Regions from separate parts of the Rhodovulum sp. BSW8 genome, predicted to be linked through region 1. Evidence: riboswitches for the same ligand, from Rfam matches in the RefSeq annotation. Region 1 holds a riboswitch; each other region holds the start of a gene.
What was found. Region 1 has a riboswitch for cobalamin ahead of DSD19_RS16215 (cysteine-rich small domain-containing protein). Riboswitches for the same ligand answer to the same signal wherever they lie in the genome.

Region 1 (5,803 bases):
TGCGCGGGCTGAAGCGCGCCGAGGCGACCGCGCGCGCGCGCGAGGCACTGGCCAAGGTCGGGCTGGCCGACAAGGAAGCCAACCATCCCAGCCGGCTGTCGGGCGGCCAGCAGCAGCGCGTGGCCATCGCCCGCGCCATCGCCATGCAGCCCCGGATCATGCTGTTCGACGAACCGACCAGCGCGCTCGACCCCGAGCTTGTGGGCGAGGTTCTGGCGGTGATGAAGCAGCTTGCCGCCGAGGGCATGACCATGGTCGTCGTCACCCACGAGATGGGCTTTGCCGCCCATGTCGCCGACCGGGTGGTGTTCATGGAGCGCGGCGAGCTGGTCGCAGCAGGCGCCCCGCGCGAGATCTTCCAGCACCCGACCGATCAGCGGCTGGCAAGCTTCCTGCAGGGCTACCGCGAACGGAACTCTCTGGATTTCTAGGGGCAGAGGCGCCGGGACGGCGGCGCCTCAGAGGAAGACCATCTGGGTTTCCAGCATGTCGCCAAGGGCGTGGCCGGTCACTCCCAGAAAGAAGAGTCCGTTCTCCTCGCCCAGATCGAGATAGCTGCCGACCGGCGTCGCGGTGATCCGTGCCCCAAGATCGGCGGCATCGAAACGGCCCAACCCGTTGATCCCCTGCTGGATATGCAGCCGGTCGGCGGGGCCGAAATCGGCAATGGTGTCGCCCCCGGAGGCCCCGCGAAACTCGAAGATATCGGCGCCGGGACCGCCGATCAGCAGGTCGCGCCCGGCGCCACCGTTCAGCAGGTCGTCGCCGCGCCCGCCATGGATCCAGTCATTGCCCGCCCCGCCATGGATCTGGTCGTTGCCGCGCCCGAAGTCGTCGATGGCGGCCACGAAATCGTCGCCCGCTCCCAGCATCACCACATCGTCGCCCGCGCCCGGATCGACCCAGTCATTGCCGGACCCGGCCATGATCTGGTCGCTGCCATTGCCGCCGTAAATGACGTCGCGATCGGCCCCGCCGTCGATCGCATCATCGCCGTTTCCCGCCTCGATCCGGTCCTCGCCCGCACCGCCCTCCAGCGTGTCGTCGCCCAGATTGCCGCTGAGCGTGTCGCGCCCGTCGCCGCCGACCAGCCGGTCTTTGCCATTGTCGCCGGTCAGCCGGTCGTCGCCCGCGCCCCCCTCCAGCCGATCGTCGCCGTCCCAGCCGCGCAGCACATCGTTGCCCGCATCGCCGTCAAGCCGGTCATCGCCATAGGAACTCTCCAGCGTGTCGTTGCCCGCGCCCCCGAAAAGCACATCGCCTGCGGCAAGCTTGCCCGCGCGAAACGCGGCCCAGTCGCTGATGCCCGGGTCACGCTGCGACCCGAAGCGGGTATCGAGCACGTCGTCGCCGTCGCCGCCGCTCAGCAGGTTGGACCCGGCCCCGCCGACCAGAAGATCGTTGCCGCCGCCCCCGAACAGAGCATCGTCACCGTCGCCGCCATAAAGCACGTCATCGTCGTCCCCGCCGACCAGGGTGTCGTCGCCTCCCATCCCGCAGATCCGGTCGCGGTCGCCATTGCCGAACAGCGCATCAGCGCCCCAGCCACCGGTGATCGTGTCATCGCCGTCGTTCATCCAGGCAAAGTACGCCGGGAAATAGGCGTTGGGGATCACGTGGAAATTGTTGGGCCCGTCGTAACCCACGCTGAATGCCCCGGTTTCGGCAAGCTGGACGGGCGCCGTGGGCAAGGACCGGCCGATGGCGCGGAATTCGGCCGCAAGCTCGGCCAGAAGATAGGGATGGTCCTTGTCGGATCGGAAATATGCCACGGTCTGCCCTTCGGCCCGGATGTTGCGCGAAAAGGCCCCCGCCCCCGCTGACGACCCGGGCGGCAGATGTCGTCAATAAAGCTTGCCGTTTGATTAAGGCCGCTGCCGCGATGCAGCAAGGAATGCGGCGAATTCTTGAAAACCATGCCCGAAGCGGGTCCTCGCCGCGCCGGAACGATGCCTGAGCCATGTCTCGCCCCCATCCCGACCAGGAATGGGACCGGCGCGGTCAAAGCGGTCCGGGCCGGTCGCCCTCAGCGTCAGTCGGCGGTCCCGTCGCCTTGGGGGCGCGGGCGGCGCATCGGCGGGTCGGTCTGCGGCTTGCCCGACCAGGGCTGCGGATATTCCAGCCAGCGCTGGATGAAGCCCCAGGACTGCCGGTAGCCGTCATGGGGCAAGGTGCAGGCCGAACAGTCCTTGCGGGTCAGCCCGTTGGCATCGGTGTAGACCTGATACGGCCCGGGGCATTCATAGGCGATCAGCGGGCAGTAGCAGAACAGGCAGTTGAACTCGCGCTCGACGCCCGGATGGCAGGGCAGGAACGGGCATTGGGTATTGGTGAAGCCCTTGAAGGCCTCGTTCGAGGTCAGATCCTTGGGTTGCACGGCGCAACTCCTTCCGGTCGGCACCCCTGGCCGGGCCCGCCCCGGGCCGGTCAGGGACAAGGTGAAGGCCGCGCCCCATATCGCAGGCGAACCGCGGCCGCTGGCCCCGAGGGCATCTGCGGGCCGACAGGCAGGGGGCGCATGGCACATGCGCCCGGCCTCCGGACCCGCCGCCCGGGGGCGGTTCGGCGCGCTGGCAGGTCTCCTGGCTTGCGGGTCTCGGCCGATCCGCCCGCCTTCCCGGCCGGGCGGATGCCGGGGCCGGTGGCGGCTCGGGGCGGGGGCTCGCCGCTGACAGTTGCGGGGGCAGCGCCGGACTTGCACCGGCTTCCCTTTTCACTCCCTTGCGGGAGCACCAGAACGCCTCTCATCAATGGGGACCGCGCCCGCCACTGTCAATGCGTCCCCCGGGGGCCCGACGCGCCGTGGCTCTTGCCAGCCCCCCCGGCACGGCGCTATCCCGTGACGATGAGGTCCCTTTCCCCAGACGCCAGATGACCCCGCGAGAGGGCTTCACGCTCGGCTGCGCAACCGTTCTGCCTGGCACCCGCCGCACGGTGGACCTGCCCGTGTCGGTGCTTTCGGACCACACCCCCGTCACCATGTCGGCCCATGTCGTGCATGGCCGCCGCCCCGGCCCCGCGATGTTCGTGACCGCGGGCGTGCATGGCGACGAGGTGATCGGGGTCGAGATCGTCCGGCGGCTGCTGAGCCTGCCCGCGCTTGGCGCGCTGCGCGGCACGCTGATCGCCATTCCCATCGTCAACGCCTTCGGCTTTCTCAACCTGTCGCGATACCTGCCCGACCGGCGCGACCTCAACCGCTGCTTTCCCGGGTCGTCGGGCGGCTCGATGGCCTCGCGGCTGGCGCATCTTCTGGTCGACGAGGTGGTCGCGCGCTGCGAAATCGGCATCGACCTGCATTCGGCCGCGGTCCATCGCACGAACCTGCCGCAGGTCCGCGTGGTGCCGGACGATCCCGAGCTGGCCCGGCTGGCGCGGGTCTTCGCCGCGCCGGTGGTGCTGACCTCCGAGGCACGGCATGGCTCGCTGCGCGAGACGGCAGCGCGGATGGGCGTGCAGATGCTGCTGTACGAAGGCGGCGAGGGGCTGCGCTTCGACGAGGTGGCGGTCAGGGCCGGGCTGTCGGGCGTGCTGCGGGTGATGTTCGACCGGGGCATGATCCCGGCAAAGGGCGTGCCGAAGGCGCGGCGCGCGCCGCTCGACTGCCGGGTGTCGCGCTGGCTCAGGGCGCCGCAGGGCGGGCTCTTGCGCACCTACCGGTCCGAAGGGGACGTCGTCGAGGCGGGCGATCTGCTGGCGATGGTCTCGGACCCGTTCGGCGAGATCGAGGCCGAGATCCGCGCCTCGGAACCCGGCATCATCGTCGGCCGCGCCATCCTGCCGGTGGTGAACGAGGGCAACGCGGTCTTTCATCTGGCCGCGATCGCGGCCGCCGACCGGGCCGAGGACCGGATCGGCACCTGGGCCAGCGAGGTCGCGGCCGAACCGCTGTTTGACGAGGACGAAATCCTCTAGCCCGAGGGCATCGGGCCGTCAGGCCGCCTGGCGGCGGCGGACCACCGCCTCGAGCGCCGGATAGCGCAGCCCCAGCGTGACGCCGCGCGCGACATAGGACAGCAAAAGCGCCAGCCAGAGCCCGTGATTGCCGAAAAGCGGCAACAGCAGGGCCACGGCGGCGGCATAGATCGCGGCCGAGATCACCATCATGTTGCGCATGTCCGCGGTCCGGGTGGCGCCGATGAAGATGCCGTCAAGCATCCAGGCGCCGATGCCCGCGACCGGGACGGCCACCATGTAGGGCAGGAACACCCGCGCCTCGGCCCGCACCTCGGGCGCGGTGGTCATCAGATCCACCAGGACCCCGCCCCATCCGGCGAAGACCGCGGCCAGAACCACGACCGACAGCAGGCCCCAGAGGCTGGTCAGCACCGCGCTCCGGCGCAGCGCCAGCACAGATCCCGCGCCCATCGCCTGACCGACCAGCGATTCGGCGGCAAAGGCGAACCCGTCCAGCGCATAGGAGGTGATGTTCAGAAACTGCAGCAGCACCTGATTGGCCGCCAGCGACACGTCGCCGAAGCCCGCCCCGAGGAAGAGGAAGGACAGCACGATCCCCTGCAGCAGCAGCGACCGGATCAGGATGTCGCTATTCACCCCGGCGATATGGCGCAGCCGCACCCGGTCGAACACCCGCGCCCAGTCCCGCCAGGCGGTGCCGCGAAACGCGTCGCGGCAGAACCAGAGCCCCAGCGCCAGGCCAGACCATTCGGCCAGGAAGGTGGCCAGCGCCACCCCCGGCACTCCCCAGCCCAGCGCCAGCACGAAAAGCAGGTCGAGCCCGACATTGAGCCCGTTCATCCAGAGCTGGATCGCCAGAACCGCGCGGGTGCGCTCCTGCCCGATCAGCCAGCCGTTGATGCCGTAAAGCGCGATGGTGGCCGGGGCCGACCAGATCCGGATCGCCATGTACTGGCGCGCCATGTGCTCGACCTCGGCGCTGGCGGGGGCAAGGCCCAGCGCGGCGGCGATCAGCGGCATCTGCAAGGCCATCAGGGCAAGCCCCGCGACCAGCCCGATCATCAGCGCGCGCGACAGCATCGCGGCCACCTCGGCCGCATCGCCCGCGCCCCGCGCCTGGGCAGTCAGTCCGGTCGTGCCCATGCGCAGAAAGCCGAACACCCAGTAGACCGAGGCCAGCGCCACCGCGCCCACGCCGACCGCGCCGATCGGGGCCGCCGCGCCGATCTGACCGACCACGGCGGTGTCGACCGCACCGAGGATCGGAACGGTCAGGTTCGACAGCACGATGGGCAGCGCGATGGCCAGAACCCGGCGATGGCCGAGATCAGCGAGCGCGTCCCGGTCCGGGCGGAGCACCGCCTCAGCCATCGCGCGGCGGCATCAGGAAATGGCCGGTCGCCTGCGCAAAAATCCGGGCGCGGTTGTCCTGCCAGGCCTCGACATGGACACTGGCATACCGCCGCCCCGACCGGTTGACGCGGGCCCTCGCATAGGCGTCGCGCGGCAGGCCGGGCCGCAGGTAATCGACGGTGAAGTCGATGGTCTTGGGCAGCCGCGGCAGGGTTTCGGGGGTCAGCGTCGCGGCATCGAGCATCCCGCGTTCGAGATCGTCCCAGATCATCGCCCAGGACAGCCCGACAATGGCCGTGACCTCCAGAAAGGCGGCGGTCGCGCCGCCATGCAGCGCCGGCAGTTCGGGATTGCCGATCAGGGCCTCGTGAAATCCCAGAACGCCGGTCAGCTCGTCGCCGCGCCGGTCGAACGAGATCCCGAGGAAACGCGCATAGGGCAGCCCGTCGACCAGCGCAGACAGCGCCGCGTCGCGCCGCTGCTTGACGATCTGAACGGGTTCGGGCGCGGCGCGGCTCATTCGGCGCCTCCA
Region 2 (5,803 bases), on a different contig from region 1:
CCCTTCCAGAACACGCTGTCCACGTTCCACGTGCCCGGCGCGGCGGTGCGCGCGGCGCTCGAACACGGGCTGAGCCAGGTCGAGGAGGGCGCGGGCCGTTTCCCGCAGGTCGCGGGTCTGCGCTTTACCTGGAACCCCGAGGCCGAGCCCGGCCAGCGGCTGCGCAAGGTCGAGGTGCAGGAGGGCGGCGCGTGGCTGCCGCTCGATCCCGACAGGTCCTACGGGCTGGTGTCGAACAACTATGTCCGGAACGGCGGCGACGGCTATTCCATGTTCCTCGACGCGCGCGAGGTTTATGATTTCGGCCCCGATCTGGCCGATGTGACGGCCGACTATCTGGCCGCCCAGGCGCCCTATACGCCCCGTCTCGACGGGCGCATCGCCACCGAGTGACCCGGCCCGGGCGGCGCGCCCTGCGCCGCCCGCCTCGCCCGTCCGGTCACGATGCCCCGCCCGGCGGGCGCGCCCGATCTTCCGGCTTGATCTTGCGGCCCCGGGCGGGTTCAACGGGGTCCGACCCGGCCCCGCGAAGGTTCCGCCATGCCCGACCCCGACCCCGCCGCCCCGATCGCGGGCGCCCGCCCCGCCCCGCTCGCGACCGGGGTGCTGGTCGCGGGCGCGGGCTTTGCGGGCCTCGTCGCGGCCATCGAGGCGCGTCTGCACGGCGCGGCGGTGACGCTGATCGACCCGGCCCCGCCGCCCCTTCTGGGCGGCAATACCCGCCATTGCCGAAACATCCGCCTGGTTCATGACCGCGAGACGCCCTGGCAGCGGGGCAGCTATCCGGCGGCCGAGTTCGCCACCGATCTGGCGCGGCTTTCCCCGCCCGAAACCGGGCTCGGGGCCGTTCTGGCCGAGGGCTCGGCCGGGCTCGGTCCCTGGCTGGCCGCCCGGGCCGTCGCCTTCGAGCCCTGGGCCGAGGGCAACCTGCCCTTCTCGCGCCGCACCGCCTTCTTCCGGGGCGGCGGGCAGGCGCTGACCAACACGCTTGTCCGTTGCGCCGAAGGGCTGGGGGTCGAGATCCTTTGCGGCTGGCGGATCGACGTGCTTCCCCAAGGCTGGGCGAAGGATCGCGCGCTGGCGCTGACCGCCGACACCCCCGATGGCCCCCACCCCATCGAGGCCGAAGCGCTGATCCTCGCCTCAGGCGGCTACGGGGCCAACCGGGCCGAACTGATCCGCCACCTCGGCCCCGGCGCGGCCGTCTTCGCCAATCGCGGCACGCCGTATCAGCAGGGCGCACCGCTTCTGTGGCTGATGGCCCATGGCGCCGAGACGGCCGGGCGGCCCGGCGACGGGCATCTCGTCGCCGTCGATGCGCGCGCGCCCCGGGACGACGCGGGCATCGTCAGCCGCGCAGACGGGATGCAGGTCGGCCTTGTCGTCGACGCCACCGGGCGGCGGTTCCGCGACGAGGGCGCCGAGACCGGATCCGCGCGCTACTCGGTCTGGGGCCGGGCGCTGGCAGAGCGCGCCGATCCGCGCGCCTGGCTGATCCTCGATGCCGAGGGCACCGGGCGGCTGCCACCGCTCCTATATCCGCCGCTGGCCGCCGACAGCCCCGCCGAACTCGCCCGGCTTTGTGGCATCGATGCCGAGGGGCTGACCCGGACGCTGCAGGCAGCAACGGAAGACGCCCCGCTCGACCCGCCCCGAAGCCGCTCCGACGGCGTGCCGCTCACCGGGTCGCCCGTCGCGGCGATCCCGCTGGTGCCCGGGCTCGGCTTCACCCGCCACGGGGTCGCGGTCGACGCGACCGCCCGGGTCCGGCTCGCGGGCGGCGGCACCGCGCACCGGGTCTTTGCCGCAGGCGCCGCGATGACCGGCGCGGTGCTGGGCGAGGGCTATCTCTCGGGCACCGGGCTGACCGTCGGCGGCGTCTTCGGCCGCATCGCCGGGGCGGGCGCGGCCGCGTGCGCAGGCCCCGCCGCCAACCGCCCGCGCCCCGCCGCCGTTCCGGCCCCGGCGGCGACCGAGCCCGTTCCTCCAGCGCCCGAACCCTGGGCCGAGGCCGCCCGCGCGCTGAACATCTGCAATACCTGCGGCTTCTGCACCGGGCTTTGCGCGGTCTTTCCGGCGGCCCAGCGGAGGCCAAACCTCGCGGCGGGCGATCTGCGCCATCTGGCCCATCTCTGCCATGACTGCCGGTCCTGCCATTACGACTGCCAATACGCGCCGCCCCATGCGCTGGCCGTCAACCTGCCCGCGGCGCTGGCCGCCGCGCGCGCCGCCGATCACGCGGCCGGGCTGCCCCCGCGCCTGCCCGACCTGATCTTCCTGCTATGCCTGATCGGCCTGCCGCTGGCCGCCCTGACCCTGCTCCCGCCCGGGGTTCTTTTTTCCACCCAAACCGGGCCGGGCGCCTTCTACGCGGTGATCCCACACGCGGCGATGGCGGGCGGCGCGGCCCTGGCCTTCACCGGGGCCGGTCTTGGCCTCGGGCTGCGGCTCTGGCGGTTCTGGCGCGCAACCGGCGGCCCGACCGCCCGGCCGTCGCTTGAAAGCCTCTGGCAAGGGTGTCGCGATGCGCTGACGCTCGCCAATCTCGGGGCCGCGCGCGCCTGCGACGGGGCGCACGGCCCGGTCGGGCGGGCGCGGCGCTGGAGCCACCACCTGCTGGTCACAGGCACCGCGCTGACCGCGCTCGCAACCCTTGCCGGAGCCGTCCTGCATCTGGGCGGCGCGCTGGCGCCCTATCCGGTGGCCAGCGCGCCCGTGCTGCTGGGCAGCCTCGGCGGCATCGCCATGCTGGCGGGGCTCGCCGGGTTCGAACGCTGGCACCGGACCGCCGACCGCCGCCCGGCCGCGGCACGCATGCAGGCCGCCAATCGCGGGCTTCGGGCGCAGCTTGCCATCGTCGCCGCCTCGGGCCTTGCGCTTCTGGCCTTGCGCGACGGCGCCGCCATGGGGCTGATGCTGGCACTGCATCTGGGCGCGGTGCTGGGGCTGGTGCTGGCGCTGCCTTTCGGCAAGCTCGGCCATGGCGGGTTTCGCAGCCTCGCGCTGATCCGCCATGCGGGCGAAGAGGCCGCCCGCCGCCCCGGCCCCGACCATCGCGCTTGACAAGACCCGCGCGGGGCAGGCATGACACGCGGCGCTGGTGCCCGCCTCAGGACGGGTGAAAAGGGAATGCGCCAGAGGCCGGAGTCGATGCATCGGGCCTTCAAGCGCAGCCGCCCCCGCGACCGTGACCGGAGAGGCCGCCCGCTGCCACTGGCCCGATGAGGCCGGGAAGGCAGGGCCGCCGCCAGAGGCCCCGCCTCTGACATCCGCAAGCCGGGAGACCTGCCAGCCCGAACGACGTGAACCGGACGGGGTGTTCCGGTGTCGGGTCCGGCTTCGGCTCTGCCCGCGCTTCGCCCTTGTCCCCCGACCCCGTGAGGCCCGACGATGAGTGTTTCCGTTTCCTTCTGCCGCCGGGCCTGTCCGGCTTGAGCGCGCCCGAACCCGCCCCGGTCGAGCTGCTGGTCTGCACCACCTGCAAGCGCCGCCAGCCCGCCGATCCCGATGCCCCCCGCCCGGGCAGCCTGCTTCACGAGGCCGTCCGCGCCCATGGCCTGCCCGAAGGCGTGCGCCTTGTGCCCGTCGAATGCCTCTCGGCCTGTTCCTCGGGCTGCTCCGTGGCGCTGCGGGGTCCCGGCCGCTGGACCTATGTCTATGGCAATCTCGACGAGACGACCGGCGCGCCCATCCTCGCCGAGGGCGCCCGCGCCTATCGCGACGCGCCGGACGGGCTTGTGCCCTGGCGCGAGCGCCCCGAGCATTTCCGCAAGAACTGTATCGCCCGTATCCCGCCCATGGAGGCCCTGAAATGACCGATCTCGCCAAACTTCCCGTCACCGTCGTCACCGGGTTTCTCGGTTCGGGCAAGACCACGCTGATCCGCCACCTGATGCAGAATGCGGGCGGCCGCAGGCTGGCCGTCCTCGTCAATGAATTCGGCGATGTCGGCGTCGATGGCGAGATCCTGAAGGGCTGCGCCCTGCCCGACTGCCCGGCCGAGAACGTGGTCGAGCTTGCCAATGGCTGCATCTGCTGCACCGTCGCCGACGAGTTCATCCCGACCATGGAGGCGCTCTTGCAGCTTGATCCGCGCCCCGACCATATCCTGATCGAGACCTCGGGGCTGGCGCTGCCGAAACCTCTGCTGAAGGCCTTCGACTGGCCCGCGATCCGCTCGCGCATCACCGTCGACGGGGTGATCGCCGTCGCCGATGCCGAGGCCGTGGCCGCGGGCCGCTTCGCGCCGAATATCGCCGCCGTCGATGCCCAGCGCGCGGCCGATGACAGCATCGATCACGAAACCCCGCTGTCGGAGGTCTTCGAGGACCAGATCGCCTGCGCCGATATCGTGCTCCTGACCAAGCCCGATCTGGCCGGCCCCGAAGGCGTGGCTGCCGCCCGCGCCGCGATCGAGGCCGAGGCGCCGCGCAAGCTGCCGGTGGTCGAGGTGACCGAGGGCGCGGTCGATCCGCGTGTGATCCTGGGGCTTGGCGCGGCCGCCGAAGACGATCTCGACGCGCGGCCCAGCCATCACGACAGTGCCGCCGATCACGACCATGACGACTTCGAAAGCGTGGTGATCGACCTGCCCGAACAGGACGACCCCGAGGCGCTGGCCGCCCGGATCGAGGCCTTGGCGCGCAGCCGGAACATCCTGCGGGTGAAGGGTCATGTCGCGGTCGCGGGCAAGCCGATGCGTTTGCTGGTGCAGGCGGTGGGCGCGCGGGTGCGGCATCAGTTCGACCGCCCCTGGGCCCCGGACGAGACCCGTTCCACCCGGCTTGTGGTGATCGCCGAGCATGACGATATCGACGAGGGCGCGATCCGTGCGGCTCTGAGCGCCTGAGGCCGCGCCCATGCATGTCGTCTTCCGCGAAAGCCACGGGCTCGAGGAAACCGCCGTTCCGACGGATCTGGGTCAGGATCCGGCCGATCTGGCGGTGCTGTCCTTTTCCGACAGCGATCTCGGGGCCTTCGCGGCGGGCTGGCATCGGGGCGGCGGCTCCGAAGGCCGGATGCCGACGCTGCGGCTTGCCAATCTGGCGGCGCTGCTCCATCCGCTCTCGGTCGATACCTATGCCGAACGCACGCTGTCGGGCGCGAAGGGCATCCTGATCCGGCTGATCGGCGGGCGCGCCTATTGGGAGTACGGGCTGACCCAGATCGAGGCGCTGGCCCGCGCGCGCGGCATCGCGCTGGCCGTCCTGCCCGCCGACGGCCGCCCCGATCCCCGGCTCGACGCCGCCTCGACCCTGCCGGTCTCGACGCTCAGGCGCCTGTCCGAGCTGTGCGACGAGGGCGGCGCGGTCGCGGCCCAGGCAGCGCTTGCGCAGCTTGCGCTGGCGGCGGGGCTTTACGCGGCCCCGGTGATCGGCACCAAGACCGTGCCCGAGATGGGCGCCTGGAGCCCCGAGGGCGGCGCCGTGCCCGCGCCCGACCTGTCGCCGACAGACGCCCCCCGGATCGTCCTGACCTTCTACCGGGCCTATGTCACCGCCGCCGATCTCGGCCCCGTCGAGGCGCTTTTCGACGCGTTCCGGGCCCGCGGCTGCACCGTCACCGGGCTGTTCGTGCCCTCGCTCAAGGCGCCCGAGGCGGCGCGCTGGCTGGCCGGGCAGATCGCAGCCCTCGCCCCCGCCGCCATCGTCAACGCCACCGCCTTTTCCGGCAAGGGCGAGGATGGCACATCGCCGCTCGATGCCGCCGGGGCGCCGGTCTTCCAGGTGGCGCTGTCCTCTGCCCCCGAAACCGCCTGGGCCGAGGCCGAGCGCGGGCTCTCGCCGGCCGATCTTGCCATGCA
Region 3 (5,803 bases), on a different contig from region 1:
CAGCTATTTCGGGGCGCTCGGCGACAATGCGGCGCTTGCGCTGCGCCTGCCGGTCGCGGGCGTGCATCTGGACCTGGCCCGCGCGCCCGGGCAGCTGGCCGATGTCCTGCCGCTGGCGGCGGGCAAGGTCCTGTCGCTGGGCCTGATCGACGGGCGCAACGTGTGGCGCGCGGATCTGTCGGCCAAGCTGGCGCTGGCGAAGCCTGCTTTGGCGGCTTTGGGGCCGGACCGGATCGAGGTTGCCCCCTCCTGCTCGCTGCTGCATGTGCCGGTCGACCTGGGACAGGAGGACGAGATCGACGATGAGCTGGCAAGCTGGCTGGCCTTCGCGGTGCAGAAGCTGGGCGAGGTCCGGACCCTGGCCCGCGCTTTGGGCGAGGGGCGTTCGGCCGTGGCCCGGCAGATGGCGGCTTCGGACAAGGCGTTGGCCGCGCGCCGGGCCTCGGCGCGGATCCATGACGTGGCGGTCTCGGCGCGGCTGGATACGGTGACACCGGCAGATCTCGAACGCCGGGGGACCTATGCCGAACGCCGCGCGGTGCAGGACGAAAAGCTGCGGTTGCCGGCCTTCCCGACGACCACGATCGGGTCCTTCCCGCAGACGGCAGAGGTCCGCAAGGCCCGGGCCGCGCACCGCAAGGGCGAGCTCGACGATGCGGCCTACGAGGCGTTCCTCAAGGACGAGACCCGCGCCTGCATCGCCGAACAGGAACGGCTGGGGCTCGACATGCTGGTGCATGGCGAATTCGAGCGAAATGACATGGTCGAGTATTTCGGCGAACTGCTGGCGGGCTTTGCCTTCACCCGGCATGGCTGGGTGCAGAGCTATGGCAGCCGCTGCGTGAAGCCGCCGTTGATCTATGGCGACGTGTCGCGGCCCGCGCCGATGACGGTGGACTGGTCCGCCTTTGCCCAGTCGCTGACGAAACGGCCGATGAAGGGCATGTTGACGGGGCCGGTGACGATCCTGCAATGGTCCTTCGTGCGCGACGACCAGCCGCGCGAGAGGACCTGCCGCCAGATTGCCCTGGCGATCCGCGACGAGGTCTGCGACCTTGAGGCGGCGGGGCTGCCCGCGATCCAGATCGACGAACCGGCCCTGCGCGAGGGGCTGCCGCTGCGCCGTGCGGACTGGGCCGGTTACCTGGCCTGGGCCATCGACGCCTTCCGGCTGACCGCCTCGGGGGTGCGCAACGACACCCAGATCCACACCCATATGTGCTATTCCGAGTTCAACGACATCATCGAGCATATCGCCCGGATGGATGCCGACGTGATCTCGATCGAGGCGTCGCGGTCCGACATGGAGCTTCTGCAGGTCTTCGGCGATTTCGACTACCCGAACGAGATCGGTCCGGGGATCTGGGACATTCACAGCCCTCGCATCCCGTCCGAGGCGGAGATGACCGCGCTGCTGGCGAAGGCCACGAAGGCGATCCCGGCCGAGCGCCTTTGGGTGAACCCGGATTGCGGTCTGAAGACCCGCGCCTGGCCCGAGGTCAGGGCCTCTCTTGCCAATCTTGTCGCCGCCGCGAAAGGGGTGCGGCAGGGGGCGCTTGCCGCCGAATGACCAAAGACCGGCGGCGCGGTCCCAAGCGGGCCGCGCCGTCCCGCATTCGGGTCAGCGCGCCAGCGCGGCCACCGGGTCCGCGGCCAGTGCCGACAACGCCGGCCAGTCTATGGGCTTTCCCGCGACCGGATGCCCGCCCTGAGAGTGAAAGGCCAGCCGGTCCGGCCATTCCGACAGCGGGCCGGCCGACCGGCCGCCAATCAGGATCGTCCGCCCCGGATAGTCCGCGCGCAGCCAGTCCGCCATCGCGGCGGCCCGTTTCGCGTCCCGGCTGTCGATCCCGACCCGTCCGCCATAAATGATGATGGGGCAATTGCCGGTTCCCCTCAGGCTGGATCTGAGACTCGTCACGCGCGCCCAGGCGATCAAGCGCACCGAATACCCCGCCGACCGAAGAAGATCGGTCTTCATGAGGGCGCCGGTCAGTTCCGAACACCGGTCGGGCGCCAGAACGACGGCCGAGGCGCGCGCCTCGCGTGGGTCGGCCGGTCGGCCCGCGAGCAGCATGAGCCGGTTCAGCCGGACGGTCGCCAGCGTGACTTCGAACCCGGAATAGCGACTGTCCATCCAGCCCTGCCCCAGAGTCCGGCAGACCTCGTCCACCAGGCCTGCGCGGGCGCGGGGACAGCCCAGAAACCGCTCCGGGATGGGCGGAAGGCTCTCTTCGGGCGACCGTGCCAGATGCGCCGCCAGACCCTGCGCCGTGCAGATCCCCTCGGGGTCCCGGTCGGCCCAGTGCCGGACCGCGGCGCCGTCGAAGACCCGTGCGGCCGCCCCCCTGTCCGGCGATACGGCCAGCGGCACCACGCTGCCGGCCCTTTCCCCGGCATCCAGGAATTGCATGGACCAGTCGGGAAAACGCCGCGCGTCGATCCAGCCGGCACTGAGAACACTCACGCCCTGATGGCGCGGGTCGCGCTGGATCGCCCCCATCACGGCACAGACCGCCGCTGCCGGACCTTCGAGCCATTGCAGGACCTGTCCCTGCCCGAAAAGCAGGACCCCCGTGATCCGGCTTTGCCGGTTTCGCGCCGCCGCCTGCTCGGCGATGGCCTGAAGGTCCGGCAGCCGCAGATCGTCCCGGGTCCGGCTTGCATAGGCAATTCGGAACAGCCGGCCTTCGGCGTCAGTCCGTTGAAGCTCGTCTTTCCGCACCCACGTCTTCTCCGCTCGGGGCGGGAGGGGCCGCGGCCGGGTGCGGAAACCCAGGCGGCGCGCGGCGCATCCCGGTCCCTTGCCCGTGTCCTCCGGGGCACCCCGCCCGTGTCAACACCAAGCAGATGGCAGGTCTCCTGGCTCGTGGGTCTCTGCGCTTCCGGGCCTTCCCAGGCGTCTCGCCCAGTGGCATGTCCGGAGCCGCTCGCCACATACAGTTGCGGGGGCAGCCGCGGCCTTGGGGTCGCCCCCGCTACCGCATTCCCTTTTCAGCCGCGCCTGTGAAAGACGCGGACACCATCTGGCGCCATGGTAGTTGCAAGGGCTGCCCCGTGTCGACGGAAACCTGTCTCTGCGACAACACGTTCGGCCGGACCCCAGGGGCCCGGCCGCCGGGTTTCAACGCGGGTCTATTCGGCCGCGAACTGGTTCATGGTATTGGCCGAGCCGCCCGCCTTCAGGGCACGCTCGCCGCCGACCATTTCCTTGAACGTGTCGCCAAGGTCGGACCCCACCTCGTGCTGGTGCTTGACCGCCGAGATGCCGCGCCGGATCTCTTCGCGCTGCACGGTCGCCACATAGGCCAGCATCTTGTCCTCGCCGAAATAGCCGCGGGAAAGTTCGTCCATGGACTTCGCGGTCAGGTGGAAGGTCGGCAGGGTGATGAGGTTGTGGAACACCCCCGCCCGGGTCGAGATGTCGGTCTGGAAGGCCTTCAGCCGGGCATCGGCCTCGCGTCCCAGATCGGTCTCGTCATAGTCGGGCTTCATCAGCTCGTTGCCATTTGGATAGCTGTCTTCGGAGATCGTGCCCTCGGCCAGCCATTGCGCGCGGACCTGCTTGCGCAGGTTCAGGGTCCAGTTGAAGGAGGGCGAGTTGTTGTAGGTCAGCTTGGCATTCGGCACGGCCTGACGGATCTCGTTCACCATCGAGGCGATCTCGTCCACGTTGGGGGTGTCGGTCTCGATCCACAACAGATCGGCGCCGCCCTGGGTCAGCGAGGCGATGCAATCCTCGACCACCCGCGCCCGGCCGGTGCCCTCCTGGAAGGGGAAAAGCCCGTTCGGCAGCCGCGCGGGGCGCACGAATTCGCCATCGCGGAAAAGCGCCAGCTCGCCCTCGCGGATCGGGTTCTCCTCGGTGATCGGCTCGGTCTTCAGCCACTTGATATAGTCGGCGGCCAGATCGCCCGGCTGCTGGCTGACCGGCACCTTCTGGGTGAGGCCCGCGCCAAGGCTGTCGGTCCGGGCCACGATCACGCCATCGTCGACGCCAAGCTCCTCGAAGGCCAGACGGCAGGCGCGCAGCTTCTCGATGAAATCCTCGCGCGGGACCGTGACCTTGCCATCCTGGTGGCCGCATTGCTTGGCGTCGGAGACCTGGTTCTCGATCTGCAGGCAGCAGGCGCCCGCCTTGATCAGTTCCTTGGCCAGCAGATAGGTCGCGTGTTCGTTGCCGAAGCCCGCATCGATGTCGGCGATGATGGGCACGACATGGGATTCGAAAGTGTCGATGGCTTCGATCGCGGCCGTTTCGGCGGCAGCATCGCCCGCGGCACGCGCGGCCTTGAGATCCTTGAACAGATCGTTCAACGCCACCTCGTCGGCCTGGCGCAGCGAGGTATAGATCTCCTGGATCAGGTCCGCGACGGCGGTCTTTTCATGCATCGACTGGTCGGGCAGGTGGCCCCAACGGTTCCTCAGCCCCGCGACCATCCAGCCCGACAGATAGACATAGACGCCCTTGGCCGACCCGCGCAGCCGCTTGACCGACTTGATCATCTGCTGGGCATGGAAGCCCGACCAGCAACCCAGAGACTGGGTCGATTTCGAGGGGTCGGCGTCATAGGCCGCCATGTCCGCGCGCATCACGGTCGCCATCTCGCGAGCGATGTCGAGATGGGTGTCGAAGCTGTTTTGCAGCTTCAGTTGCACGATGTCATCGACCGAGACCCCACTCGACGAACGACCGGAGGGGTAGCGGGACAGGACCTCTGCACGGAGCTCCGAATAGGTCTTTCTCTTGGTCATGATTCTTCCTTTCGACGTGATCGGTGTTCGGATTTCGGGGAGCGCGTTGCAGCGGGGCCGCAGCGACAGGGGCAGGGGCAGGGGCGGGGGAGGGGCAGTCCTCGGGCAAGGGCCCGCCAAACGGGGAGAGGATACGGATCGGGTCCATCAGTCGAGCGCATTCAGAACGGCATAAGCCGGGGTGGTGATGAAGTCGGGCAGGGTGTCGGCGGTCGCGGCGTCCTGGAAAAGCCGCGCCGCCGAGGCATAGTGGCCGCGGTGAAACCCGGTCGGGCCCAGCCGGTCGAGGATCGCGGCAATTTCTTGCTGCACCAAAGCGCCCAACCAGTCGGCATCCAGCTTGCGGTCCCCGCCTGCGGTCAACGCCACGCGCGCGCCATGCCGGATCCATTGCCAGATCTGGGCGCGGCTGATCTCGGCGGTCGCGGCATCTTCCATCAGGTTCATGATCGGCACCGCGCCCCGGCCCGACAGCCATTGCGCCAGGTATTCGATGGCGACCGAGACATTGGCGCGCACGCCCGCTTCGGTGATCTGGCCCTTGTGCGGAACCAGCAGCATCTCGGGCGCGATACGGTGTTCCTGACGCGGCTTGCGGATCTGGTTCGGCCCCGGCATCTCGGCGTCGAAGACCTGCATCGCCACCTGCACCAGATCGGGATGCGCGACCCAGGTGCCGTCATGGCCCAGCCGGACCTCGCGCTGCTTGTCCGCCCGCACCTTGGCAAAGGCCGCCTCGTTGGCAGCGGCGTCGCCCTTGACCGGGATTTGTGCGGCCATGCCGCCCATGGCATGAATGCCGCGGCGATGGCAGACCTTGACGAGGCGGGCCGCATAGGTGGCGAGGAAGGCCTCGTCCATCGTGACCGCGGCGCGGTCCGGCAGCACATAGTCGGCATGCGCGCGCAGCGTCTTGATATAGCTGAAGATATAGTCCCAGCGCCCGCAGTTCAGACCGGCGATATGGTCGCGCAGCTCCCAGATGATCTCGTCCATCTCGAAGGCGGCGGGCAGGGTTTCGATCAGCACGGTTGCCTTGATCGTGCCT
Region 4 (5,803 bases), on a different contig from region 1:
TTTGCCCTGGGTGTAGCCGTTGGCATAGAAGAAGGCGGCCAGCGGCCGGGGCGGGCCGCTGCGCGTGAGCCGGGCGAGATCCCGGACGAAGGTCTGGGCGAGCGCCTCGGCCCGGGCCTCGCGGCCCAGAAGCCGACCCGCCTCGCGCAACCGCTCGGGCACCTCGTCGAGCCGCGTCGTCAGCCCGATCCGCGCGACCCGGATGCCGAGCCGTTCCAGCATGGCGACCGTCGCCGGGTTCGAATAGGTGCCGGCCAACACCAGATCGGGGCGCATCAGAAAGATCTCCTCGGCGCCGCCGGTATTGGCGGGGTAGGCGCGGGCGGCCTCGGGCATGGCCGAGTTCATCGGGTTCGCGGCCAGGTCGCTGATCGAGACCAGCTGACCCGGCGCCGCGACCAGCATGGCAAGCTGGTCTGTGCAGAGGTTCATCGATACGACCCGCGCGGGCGGGTCGGCAAGCACCGCGGCCCCGGCAAGGGCCAGGGCCGCGGCGAGACCGATCGCGCTAGAAGGAGGCACGCAGCCCCACATAGAGCGCCCGGCCCGTGGTGTTGTAGTGATAGGCGCCGCCATAGCCATAGGCGACGGCCGAGTAGAACTCCTCGTCGAAGAGGTTTTCGACCCTTGCATAGGCCTCGGTGCCGTTGTCCAGCGCGTAGGTGATCTGGGCCGCGGCAAGCCCGGCATCGGGCAGAGAGCCGTAAGGGTCGAGGCGTCCGGCCAGATACTGGTAGGAGACATCGGCCGTGAGCCGCGGCGTCACCTCGCTGCTGACGCCCAGCAGAAGATCGTGGAGCGGCACGCGGTCGAGCCGCTCGCCCTTCCAGCGGACGTCGGTATAGGTGTAGCTGCCGTAAAGCGCGATGGCGGAGGTCATCTCGTGGCGGCCGGACAGTTCCAGGCCCTGGCTGCGGGTGGTTCCGTCGAGCTGGCGGTAGCAGCCCCAAGCATAGCTGCAGATGGCGGGGTCGGCTGCGCCATAGTCGATCTTGTCATCGATTTCCGCAAAGAAGGCGGTGGCCTTCAGGAACCCGTCGCCCGACAGGCGCTTTTCAAGCCCGATGTCGAAGCTGGTGCTGGTTTCGGGGTTGAGGTCCGGGTTGCCGACCGTGTCGCCGGTAATGGTGCCGTAAAGTTCGTAAAGCGCGGGGACGCGATAGCCGGTGCCCAGAGAGGTGCGGAAGATCAGGTCGGGCTGGAGCCGCCAGGCCAGCGCGGCGCGGCCGGTCACCTGATCGTCAAAGCTGGAATAATTATCGTAGCGCAGCGAAAGCGACAGATCGATGTCGTCGGTCGCGGCCTGGCGAAGCTCTGCAAAGAGCGCGCGGTTGATGACCGAATAGGTCTCGCCGTCAAGCGTGGCCTCGTCCTGTTTCCAGTCGGCGCCGAAGGAGAGGTCGGTCCCGGCCGCCAGAGAGGCCGTCCCGAGATAGCTGGCGGCGCGGCTGGTGCCATCATAGGAGGACGTCCCGAAACTCGAACGGTAGCTGCGCTCGGTCTGCGTGCGCGCCAGCGACAGTTCGTTGTCGACCGTCCCGATCGCGAATTGGGCGAAGGCGCGCAGGCCTTTCCGCGTCGCCTCCGATCGGGTGATCGGGTTCGTGTCGGTCGCGTCGCTGTCATAGTCCGAGTTTCCGTCGGAATAGAATCCCGAGAAGCCCAGCCGAAGGGTGTCGGTCAGATCGTAGGCGGCATTGAGCGAGACCGAATCCTCGTCGAAGCCGTCCGCTTCGTTATTGCCCGACAGGGTCGAGAAGCCGTCGGTTTCGACATGCGAGATCGTGGCCGACACTTCGCCGCGTTCGGTCTTCTGGCCAAGGCTCAGACCGGCAGAGTAGCTGCCATAGGTGCCGGTTTCGACCGTCGCCCTCCCCGAAAAGCCCAGTTTCTCCGGTCTCCAGGTGGTGATGTCGACAACGCCCGCGATGGCATTTGCCCCGAAAAGCGCGGATTGCGAGCCCTTCAGCACTTCGATCCTGGAGGGCAGGCCGGCGGTCAGGGTGCCGAAGTCGAGCGCGGCAGGGGTGCCCGACGGGTCGGCAAAGTCCATTCCGTCGATCCGGGTCGCGATATAGCCGTTTCCAAGCCCGCGAATCCGAAGCGTGGCGGTCTGCCCGAGCCCGCCATTCTGGGTGATCGACACGCCCGGCAGGGTGGCAAGCGTCTGGCCCAGATTCTGTCCGCCCGCTGCAATCTCGCCGCTCTCGAGGGTCTCGACCGTCGCACCGGTCCGGTTGGTGGCGATGGGCGTGAGGCTGGCGCTGGCAGTGATCTCGTCCAGCATCAGGCTGGACTGCACCTCCTGCGCCAGGGCGGGCAGGGGGCTCAGCGCGGCGAGGCCGAGCCCGAGGCAAAGGGTGGGTCTTGTCATGTCGGTTCCGTTCCGGTCTCGGGAACCGCCGCGGCGGGCGGTCCGTCCTGTCATGGGGTCCTTGGAAAGACATGCCTTCCGCAGACGGTGATGCGTCACCACTGCGGATGGTCCGCCGCCTGCGCCGCGCCCCGCGGTCAGGCTAGGTGATCGCCCTGGCAGGTCTCCTGGCTTGCGGGTCCTCGCTTGGCTGGCCTTCCCGGGGAGGACCCCCAGTGGCACGATCAGCCGCGCTCGCCGCTTACAGTTGCGGGGGCAGCCGCGGAATTGACCCCATGAAGGCCGCACCGCGTTCCCTTTTCATCGCCCGTTTCCGGGCGAACCAAGACAAGTTTCGGTTAATCCGGGCTCCCGGCCCTGTCAAGCGGCGCGCTCCTTGCGGCCGGTCCGGTCGCGCGGCAGAGGGCGAGGATCGCGGGAAGCTCTTCGCTGGGGCTCAGAAAAAGCGCGGCGTCCCGGCCGTGGGCGACACGCACCAGCAGAAGGTTCGACGGCGCGGGCGCGCGCAGGATCGCGCAGGTGGTCCCGGGGCCGTCTCCGGCGGCTTTGGTCATCGCGCCGAGCCCGAGCCCGGTGAACCCGGTCAGCCGGTGGGCAAATTCGGCATCGCCCTGCATCGCGACAATCTGGCCCTCGCGCAGCCGCAGCCCGGCCGTCGCCCGGGCGAGACAGGTGCCGACCGGATCGGGCGGCGGCGTGGCGGTCTCTCCGGCCTGGTCCGGGAGGGGCTCGGGTGCGGGGGCGCTGGCCGCAGGCGCGGTCCAGCCGCGGTCTGCGGCCGCGCGCAGAGCCTCGACCGAACAGCCGGCTTCGGTCGGATCGACCCGGTAGGGAGGGCGGCTCGCGGCGACCGACAGCTCGGCCGCCTTGGCGACGAAGGGGCGGACCCGGCCGTGAAAGGCGGCGATCAGGGGCTCGGCGGGATCGCCGGTGGCCTCTGGCGGCTCGGCCGGGATCGGCGCCGCGTCCGCTGTGACCGGCCCCGTGCGGCCCACCCGCAACAGGCGGCGGCGGGCCGCCAGCAGCCGGATTTCCTGACCGGCCCCGTCGCCGATGGTCATTTCGCGCGGCAGGATCGTTTCCGAAATCTCGGTCAGCAGCACCTCGACGATCCCGTCCACGCCCCCGGGCACCGTGCGTTCGGCGGCGGCCTCGGCGCCCCTCAGCTTGGCCAGCGCGGCGTTGAGACGCTCGAGCCCGGCCATCTCAGCGGCCCCGGTCCTGCGACCCGCCGGCCGCAGCGGCCGGGGGCGCGGCATCGACGATCTCGACGATTTCGGCCATTGTGGCGCGCATGGCGGCAAGCGCGGCCGCGATATCGGCCTCGCCTCCGATCACCGCGCAAAGTGCCTCGTCCGGGTCGCGCGGCGCCCGCACGAAAAGCTCGAACCGGCCCTCGTGCAGCAGCACCGCCTCGGGGGGCGCCTGATCGGTCCCGAACACTTCGGTCGAGGCGGCGGCGGCCTGCCCGCCCAGAAGCAGCGCTCCGCGCAGACAAAGCGCATCGTAGAATTCCTGGGGCTGAGAATGCTCGGCCTCGGCCCGCAGCACCAGCCGCGCCGACAGGTCAACGAATGCGATCACCCGGCAATCGGGAATCGCCCGTCGGAGCGCCTGAATGGTGACCGTCAACGGCATCGTGCCCGAGTTTATCCGAATTTCCGGCGGCGGCCACTGGCAATAGCGCACGGGCCGGGGGCGTGGGCGACGGGGCGCAACGGAACTGGGCCGCGCGCCGCGCCAGGTGATGGACCGGGCGATGGACCGGGCCGTGCGCCGTCAGGCCGCAGGCGGGCTGGCGCCCGGTCTTTGCGCGCGCACCGGCCGCGGGCTTCGGCTGCGGCTTTCGTCGATCTGCACCCGCCGCGGACGCACGGGCATGCCCGCCCCGCCGACGCGCCAGTCGGGGTCCAGCACAACCGGCGCCTCGTGATCGTTTGCCGTCGCGCCCAGCCGCCGCAGCACCTGCAGCAGCGCGCGGCCAAACTCCCCGGCGCCGCTGGCAGCCCAGCGCGCCGGATCGTCCTGCGCGTCCAGCGCATCGGTCAGGGCGATCGGGCAGACATCGGCAAAAAGCCCCTCGGTTTCGCGCCGCACCCGGCGCAACACCCGGGTGCGGTCGCGGTCGGTCACCAGCTTGTCGAACCGGGTCAGCAGCAGCAGGCTTGTTTCGCCCAGCCGGTCGGCGAACATGTCCCAGACGGCGGCTTCGGACTGGCGCCAGGCCTGGGTCGCATGGCTGCACCAGATCACCCCGTCGGCAAGGCTGATGGCGCTTTCCCAGACCTCCGAGCCCATGTTCGGGTCCGAGATGCCGGGCATGTCGATCAGGTCGCAAAGCTTGAGGATCTCGGCTTCGGCATGGATCTGGATCAGCCGGGTCTCGGCGGGGGAAAGTCGGGGAAGGTCGGCCATCTCGACGGGTTCGATGCGGCCGAAGCGATCCTCGCGCCAGGCGGGGGCGGAACCGTAGGAGAGGCGTACCGGCGGCAGCTGGGTCGCGGTTACCTTCACCGGCAGCGGCGACTGGCCGATCAACAGATGGATCAGCGTGCTTTTGCCCGCGCTGAATTCGCCCATCAGCGCGAGGCAGGGCCGTGCCCCGGGGGGCAGATCTGCAAGTTCCGGGTGTGCGGCGATGGCGGGAAGGTGCGGGCGAACCTCGACCGGGGCGCGGGAGGGGCTTGGACCGGCGTCGGCCGCAAAGACGTCCTCTTCAGGTTCAAATTCAGCGTCGGCCTCGGGCGGTGCGGCCTCGGCCGGGGGGGCAGAGGCGTCCGTCTGAGGCGGTTCCGTGCTCCCGTGCGGGATCTGCTCCGCACCTGTCTCGACCGCGTTGTCCGGATCTGCCGCGGGACGGTCAGAGCTGGCGTCGGCGTCGGGCGTGGCTTCCAGGGCGTCGGACCGGTCCCGGCCACCGAATTGCGCGCGCACCGCCTCTTCGGGGGGCAGCGCCGGACGGCTCGCGCCGCCTTCGGCCGGGCGCGGCCGGGCCGGTGCCGCGTCCATCGCCCGGGCCCGTTCCAGCATCGCCCGGATATCAAGGTCGTAGGGGTCGCTCATCTTACAGTCTCTTCCGCAGGTCCCGGGCGTCGGCGGATCTCAGGCCGCCTCTTTCAGCATCGTCGTCATCGCGCTTTCGATGGCCTGCAGGCGATCCTGCCGGGCCTTCCTCCGCAGCGCCACGTCAAGAGCGTCGGGCGCGACCTCATCCTTGCAGGTCAGCGCCTCGACGATTTCGCGCTGGTCTTCGACAAAACCGGCCAATGTCGCCATCAGGTCGGCGCGGACCCGTTCGGCATGGTCGTGGCGCAGGGCGTCGAGGATCGGCAGGGTGTCGTCCCGGATCATCGCGTGGAAATCGGCGGCGAAGGCCCCATGGCCGCGGCGGCGGGTCCACCAGCGGCGCCACCAGCTGCCCTTGACGTC

Region 2: another riboswitch for cobalamin. It lies ahead of DSD19_RS17610 (DUF1636 domain-containing protein); the one in region 1 lies ahead of DSD19_RS16215 (cysteine-rich small domain-containing protein).
Region 3: another riboswitch for cobalamin. It lies ahead of DSD19_RS06935 (BLUF domain-containing protein); the one in region 1 lies ahead of DSD19_RS16215 (cysteine-rich small domain-containing protein).
Region 4: another riboswitch for cobalamin. It lies ahead of DSD19_RS18230 (TonB-dependent siderophore receptor); the one in region 1 lies ahead of DSD19_RS16215 (cysteine-rich small domain-containing protein).

What each region holds. Positions count from the first base shown of each region.
Region 1 is NZ_QNVX01000044.1:36,342-42,144, forward strand. It holds gene DSD19_RS16205 (amino acid ABC transporter ATP-binding protein) at 1-431, shown strand, start outside; gene DSD19_RS16210 (calcium-binding protein) at 459-1,772, opposite strand; gene DSD19_RS16215 (cysteine-rich small domain-containing protein) at 2,033-2,377, opposite strand; cobalamin riboswitch at 2,555-2,752, opposite strand; gene DSD19_RS16220 (succinylglutamate desuccinylase/aspartoacylase family protein) at 2,872-3,915, shown strand; gene DSD19_RS16225 (MATE family efflux transporter) at 3,934-5,289, opposite strand; gene DSD19_RS16230 (PaaI family thioesterase) at 5,282-5,791, opposite strand; gene DSD19_RS16235 (PaaI family thioesterase) at 5,788-5,803, opposite strand, start outside.
Region 2 is NZ_QNVX01000049.1:124,024-129,826, reverse strand. It holds gene DSD19_RS17620 (bifunctional UDP-sugar hydrolase/5'-nucleotidase) at 1-393, shown strand, start outside; gene tcuA (FAD-dependent tricarballylate dehydrogenase TcuA) at 541-3,063, shown strand; cobalamin riboswitch at 3,082-3,308, shown strand; gene DSD19_RS17610 (DUF1636 domain-containing protein) at 3,432-3,815, shown strand; gene cobW (cobalamin biosynthesis protein CobW) at 3,812-4,849, shown strand; gene cobN (cobaltochelatase subunit CobN) at 4,860-5,803, shown strand, end outside.
Region 3 is NZ_QNVX01000009.1:34,410-40,212, forward strand. It holds gene metE (5-methyltetrahydropteroyltriglutamate--homocysteine S-methyltransferase) at 1-1,570, shown strand, start outside; gene DSD19_RS06935 (BLUF domain-containing protein) at 1,622-2,725, opposite strand; cobalamin riboswitch at 2,835-3,042, opposite strand; gene DSD19_RS06940 (isocitrate lyase) at 3,136-4,755, opposite strand; gene aceB (malate synthase A) at 4,903-5,803, opposite strand, start outside.
Region 4 is NZ_QNVX01000050.1:83,946-89,748, forward strand. It holds gene DSD19_RS18225 (ABC transporter substrate-binding protein) at 1-432, opposite strand, end outside; gene DSD19_RS18230 (TonB-dependent siderophore receptor) at 509-2,374, opposite strand; cobalamin riboswitch at 2,514-2,716, opposite strand; gene DSD19_RS18235 (hypothetical protein) at 2,713-3,579, opposite strand; gene DSD19_RS18240 (hypothetical protein) at 3,581-3,958, opposite strand; gene DSD19_RS18245 (dynamin family protein) at 4,154-5,437, opposite strand; gene DSD19_RS18250 (dynamin family protein) at 5,477-5,803, opposite strand, start outside.